One region of the Wansuia hejianensis genome, then DNA from elsewhere that is predicted to be linked to it. Evidence: predicted binding sites of a transcription regulator. Region 1 holds the regulator's gene; the other holds the start of a gene.

Region 1 (3,118 bases):
TATCCACGCTGATCGCCATGTTCGACGCGTTGCCCAGAATCCGCAGATTAATCGAATACAAGCCCAACTGGGTCAAAATTCCCGCCAGGATCGCCGGAATTCCCATGGCTGTGTGCAGAATCCCCGTCACGAATCCGGCCAGCATTCCCGCCGCAAAGGCACACAGCAGCGATACGCCCACCGAATGCCCGTTTACCATCATAACGATACAGACGGCCCCTCCGGTCGCCATCGTACCGTCCACGGTCAGATCCGCAAGATCCAGGATCTTATAAGTAATATACACGCCGATTGCCATAATGCCCCAGATCAGTCCCTGCGCGCAGGCACCGGGCAGAGCATTTAAAAGATTTACTATCTCCACAACATTTCCTCCCTTGTACGCCAGCAAAGGCTGCTGCATCTGTTCCAATGCAGCAGCCCCAACCGGCAGTTCTGTCAAATCATACTGCCGACAGCATTTATTAACCTTCTATCGCTTCGTAATCATCCGGAACGGTGATATTCAGTTCTTCACATCTGGCCGGAACATATTTTTTCGTCACGTTCGGCGCGGATTCGATGGGCATTTTGGATATATCTTCGCCATCCTGCAGAATCTGTACCGCCATCTCTCCAGCCTTGTAGCCGATGTCATAGTAGCTGATGGACAGAGTCGCAACGCCGCAGCCAGAACAGATACCTTCTTCGCCCGCAATGATCGGAATTCCAGCAGGCAGGCAGACGTTGTTAATTACTTCCGTATTGGAAGCAGATGTATTGTCAGTCGGGACATAGAGCACATCACATTCAGATGTGGCGCTGGTCGTTACGGCTGCGATATCGTTAGAATCCGCAAAGGTATAATCCTTACACGTATAGCCGTATTCTTCAAGATATGTGCGGATCGTATCGGCCTGGTATTTGGAGTTCGCCTCTGCCGAACAATACAGGATTCCCACATTCTTGGCATCCGGAAACAGCTCGTTCAGCATGGTCGCCTGATCCTTCAGCGGAGCCAGATCGCAGGTTCCGGAAATATTAGTTCCGGTCACGCCGGTCCAGTCATCGATATCCAACGCGGTCGCATAATCAGTGATGGAGGTCCCCAGGATCGGGATCTCGCTCGTCGCCGCTTGTGCTGCCTGAAGAGACGCTGTCGCGTTGGCCAGAATCAGATCCACATCCGAGGATACGAACTGGTTCATGATCGTCGCGCAGGTCGCTGAATCTCCTGACGCATTTTGTTCGTCAAATTTCACATTGTCCTTGCCGAGCTTTTCCACCAGAGCATCCTTAAATCCCTGAGTGGCTGCGTCAAGGGCTTCATGCTGCACTAACTGGCAGATGCCGATATTATATACGGTACCGTCGCCCGTCTGTTTTTCTTCCGAACTGCCGGAGCTGCTGGTTCCTGTGCTTCCGGAGCTCTCCGACTTGGATTCCGTCTTGGACTCTTCCTTCGATGAGCCGGAAGAAGCGCTTCCTGCTCCGTCAGACCCACAGGCTGCCATCGATGCCGCAAGCATCAACACTGTCACAAAAGCTATTGCCTTTTTCATAATGATTCCCTCTCTTTTCCTTCCAGTATTACGATTAAGCGGAGCGGCACTTTAGTGCTTTAAACCGTCATCTCACTCAATGCTAAAATTGTATCTCATATTACACCTTTTGTCAAATCTTATTTGGTCTAATTTAGTCTTTGCCGCCGCTTTTAAAGCATTCAGAGATAAAAAGGCAATTTTATTTAAGGATCTTTTTCAGTTCGTCCATAAAGGTATTCACGTCCTTGAATTCCCGGTACACAGATGCAAAGCGCACATAGGCCACAGGGTCCAGATCCTTCAGATGATTCATCACGAGTTCCCCGATGACTGTGCTGGGTATCTCCTTCTCTTCCAGATTGAAGATCTCTATCTCCACCTGGTCTACCAGCTCATTGATCTTCTGCACCGGAACCGGCCGCTTGTGACAGGCTCTGAGCACTCCGCCCTCGATCTTGGAGCGGTCATACTGCTCCCTGTTCTGATCCTTCTTAATTACGATCAGGGGAATTGTCTCCACCTTCTCGTAAGTAGTAAACCGTTTCCCGCACTCATCGCACATTCTGCGGCGCCGGATGGCGTTGTTATCCTCCACCGGACGCGAGTCCACCACCCTTGTATTATCCTGGTTACAAAATGGGCACTTCATATGATTAACCTCACTTCTTAAATATGCGGATTTCTTTTTCCAGTATAAAGTCTAACCCCCTTCAAGTCAATCATATACTAGAAAAAAAGGACTTTTTCATGCGCCTAATTGACCTGAAACAGAAAGAAGTCATCAACATCTGCACCTGTTGCTCCATCGGCTGTCCCGCAGATGTGGAATTCAACTGTATCACCGGCCGGATCACTGCGCTGATCGTTCCCGGCCCTGCAAAATTCTGCGGCATTCTGGGACGTGAAAAGGACATCATCATCCCCTGGGAGTGTATCTGCCAGATCGGAGATGATATCATCCTCGTCAAAATCCCCGAAGAACCGCCGCCTCCGCCTCCGCCAAGGCCTCCACGGAATCCATAACGCAACATCCTTTGAACAGAAGAACGCTCCGCCCGGCTCACCGGGAGCCGGCGGAACGCTCTTCTGACTTTTTCATTTCTTCATCACCGGATGTGAAAGCCTGATTCCTTCTGCAGCTCCATCCGCGTCTTCCGGATCTCTTCAATCCAGACAGCCTCCGAACGCGCGGCCATATCCAGCATCTGGCCGATAACATCCGGCGGTCCCTGAACCTCCAGCTCCACCGTATCATTCCAGCAATTCGTCACCCATCCGGTCAGCCCCAGGGCATTCGCCGCATGGCTCACCCGGTAACGGAAGCCCACTCCCTGCACCCGTCCGGATACGATCATATGGTAACGGACATGTTCTTCCATCTTCAGACCCTTCTCACTGTTCTCGGAAGAGGATGGTCCCAGTCTCATCATCCATGCTCTCGATGATCGCCAGGGACTCCACGCGGATTCCGTCTTCCCGAAGCATCCTGCCGCCAGGCTGCTGGCCCTTCTCAATAGCGATCCCCACGCCTTCGACGGTCGCTCCTGCACTCTGGATCATGTCGATCAGACCGCGCACGGCACAGCCGTTGGCCA
Region 2 (3,118 bases), 980 kb from region 1:
TTGGCCCGGAAATATGTCTCCGGTCTGGATATGAAGTGAAAAGCTCTGATCTAAGCGGCGGACCAGCTGTTCAATAGCTCTGGCTGTATCGTCGTCTATATAATATCTTCCGCACATAATTGTCCCTTTCTCCCGCTGAAAAGCGGGATTTTCTTATTGTTCTTAATTTTGCACATTTTAAAGGGGGTGTCAAGGCGGGCAGAGTGAAAAAAAGACTTGTATTTCTGAAAAAATTGTTGTATTTTTAACATACCGGTTATGAGGAGGAGAATAGCACGGGTCGGTTTTTCCTGATCTGATTCCGGTAAATGTATTATATCCCGGGAAGCGGGAATAATAACAGGAGGGAAAACAATGAAAAATAAGAGAACTCTTAAGATGGTACAGATGGCCATACTTATTGCGGTGCTGCTGGTAATGTCCTACACGCCGCTGGGATACCTGAAGATAGGTCTCCTTTCTATTTCGCTTTTATCGATTCCGGTGGTGATCGGTGCCATGCTGGTCGGACCGGCCGCGGGGGCTGTTCTGGGGGCTGTATTCGGTCTTACAAGCTTTGCACAGTGCTTTGGAGCAGATGCTTTTGGCGCGGCGCTTCTCAGCATTAATCCATTTCTGACATTCCTGGTCTGTGTGCCGACCCGGACCCTGATGGGATTTCTGGCAGGAGTGATTTTCAGAGGCGTTCACAGGATTGACAAGACGAAAACAGTATCTTATTTCGTGGGCGGGCTCTCCGGAGCAGTGCTGAATACAGTGTTTTTTATGGGGCTTTTGATGGTCTGCTTCTGGAACACAGATTACATCCAGGGGCTTAACCAAACCATGGGAGGTTTGGGGCTGTGGGCTTTTTTGATCGCTTTTGTGGGAATCAACGGAGTTGTGGAAGCGATCGTTGCCTGCGCGGCAGGAGGAATCATTTCCAAAGCAGTAAGTAAAGCTTTGAGAATAAATGAATAACTGAATCAGAAATATAGAGGCGTTCCGGACAGACCCGACCGGGGCGTCTTTTTTAATATCGCAGACAGATATGATTGGGCATATTTTCCATATTACGGTAAGAAATGCAGAGGGGAAGCGCCTATATCTTGAAAAACGCCATATATTGTGTTAATATGGAGATCGATCGCTAAATATTGTTGAAAAAGGAGGAAGAGGCAGCGTGAATATAGAAGAATGGCTGGGGCAGGATAATCAGCTGGGCTGCGATATCTGGCAGAAGAAATATTGCTATGAGGGAGAATCCTTCGACCGCTGGCTGGAACGGATCAGCGGGGGGAATGAGAGAATCGCCCGGCTCATATGCGAGAAAAAGTTTCTCTTTGGGGGCAGGATTCTCTCCAACAGAGGGTTGGAATATGAGGGAAGGAAGATCACCCTGTCTAACTGTTACGTGATCGAGCCTCCCAGTGATGATATTGAAAGTATTTTTGAGTGCTCCAAAAAGCTGGCGCGGACATACAGCTATGGAGGCGGCTGCGGGATCGATATTTCCAGGCTGAGCCCAAGGGGGGCCAAAATCAATAATGCAGCCAAGGAGACGACCGGCGCAGTGTCTTTTATGGAGCTGTATTCTCTGGTCACCAACCTCATCGGACAGAATGGGCGAAGGGGCGCGCTGATGATTTCCATTGACTGTTCCCATCCGGATGTGGAAGAGTTCATCGATTTGAAGACGGATTTGAACAAGGTGACAAAAGCCAACCTTTCTGTCCGCGTATCGGATGAGTTTATGAGGGCGGTGAAGAGAAATGAGCCGTTCCGGCTTCATTATATCAGAGAAGCCACAGGTGAAGAGATTGAGAAAACAGTGGACGCCAGGGAACTGTTTCATCATATAGCAGAGACCAACTGGGATTATGCGGAGCCGGGAGCACTGTTCTGGGACCGGGTGAGCAGCTGGAATCTGCTTTCCAATACGGAGGAATTTTCCTATGCGGGAGTGAATCCCTGTGCGGAAGAGCCTTTGCCGGCCGGCGGGAGCTGTCTGTTGGGCAGTGTGAACCTGTCGGAATTTGTGAAACACCCATTTACTGCTGAAGCCATGTTTGATTTTGACGAATTCAAGAGCTGTGTAAAAGAGAGCGTGCGCGCGCTGAATGAAGTGCTGGAAGAAGGGCTTCCGCTTCATCCCCTGGGGGAACAGAGAGAAAGCGTGGCTGACTGGAGGCAGATCGGCCTGGGGATCATGGGGCTGGCGGACATGCTCATGAAGATGGAACTGGCCTATGGGGAAGAAGAGGCCGTCCAGCTCTGTGACAGGATTGGATTTGCCATGGCCGATACGGCGATTGCAGCATCGGCCATGCTCGCCCGGGAAAAAGGGGCGTTTCCAAAATGCAAGGTTGAAGAGATTATGAGCACTCCGTATTTTGAAGCCAACACGTCGGTCCCGACCAGAGAGCTGGTGAAAAAATATGGACTCAGGAATTCACAGCTCCTGACCATCGCGCCGACAGGAACGCTGTCCACAATGCTGGGAATTTCCGGAGGCATTGAGCCGGTCTACGCGAATTATTATGAGAGAAAGACAGAATCACTCCACGGAAAGGATGTGTACTATAAAGTATACACAAAGATCGTGGATACTTATATGAAAGAGCACAAGCTGACGGATGACAGCCAGCTTCCGGATTATTTTGTGACGGCCATGACGCTGGATTACCGCCAGAGAATAGATATGCAGGCTGTCTGGCAGACCCATATCGACGCGTCTATCAGCTCCACAGTCAACGTGCCCAACCAGTTCACCGTGGAAGAGACAGAGAGCCTGTACTGCTATGCCCATGAACGGGGACTGAAGGGCGTGACAATCTTCAGGGATGGCTGCAGGCGCCTGGGCATTCTGAACGCCGAGGATGAGAAGAAGAAAAAATCCCCTGTGGCGGGAGAAGGGCTGGCGCGGGGAGAGATCGTGGAAATCAACGACGATGTAATCGGGAAGAAACGGAAGCTGATTACAGGCTGCGGAAGCCTCCACTGTATCGCCCTGTTTGACCCCTATACAGGCGCTCTGGTAGAGACATATCTGAGCAAAGGCTCTACAGGCGGCTGCAATAATTTTATGATCGGGCTTTCCCGGATGATTTCTATCAGCGCCAGAGGGGGAATCGATATC

Evidence for each region. The regulator NrdR, encoded in region 1, represses ribonucleotide reductase genes. The targets are predictions, from matches to a motif close to CACAANATNTTGTG.
Region 2: H9Q79_RS11060 (adenosylcobalamin-dependent ribonucleoside-diphosphate reductase) is a predicted target of NrdR. The motif match lies at 1,097-1,110, and genes of this name have one in related genera.

Annotation. Positions count from the first base shown of each region.
Region 1 is NZ_CP060635.1:1,410,450-1,413,567, forward strand. Features, by position in the region: gene H9Q79_RS06530 (ABC transporter permease) at 1-364, opposite strand, end outside; gene H9Q79_RS06535 (ABC transporter substrate-binding protein) at 465-1,541, opposite strand; gene nrdR (transcriptional regulator NrdR) at 1,723-2,172, opposite strand; gene H9Q79_RS06545 (PRC-barrel domain-containing protein) at 2,271-2,546, shown strand; gene H9Q79_RS06550 (acylphosphatase) at 2,630-2,953, opposite strand; gene H9Q79_RS06555 (xanthine phosphoribosyltransferase) at 2,916-3,118, opposite strand, start outside.
Region 2 is NZ_CP060635.1:2,385,812-2,388,929, reverse strand. Features, by position in the region: gene H9Q79_RS11070 (SOS response-associated peptidase) at 1-117, opposite strand, end outside; gene H9Q79_RS11065 (ECF transporter S component) at 355-960, shown strand; gene H9Q79_RS11060 (adenosylcobalamin-dependent ribonucleoside-diphosphate reductase) at 1,163-3,118, shown strand, end outside.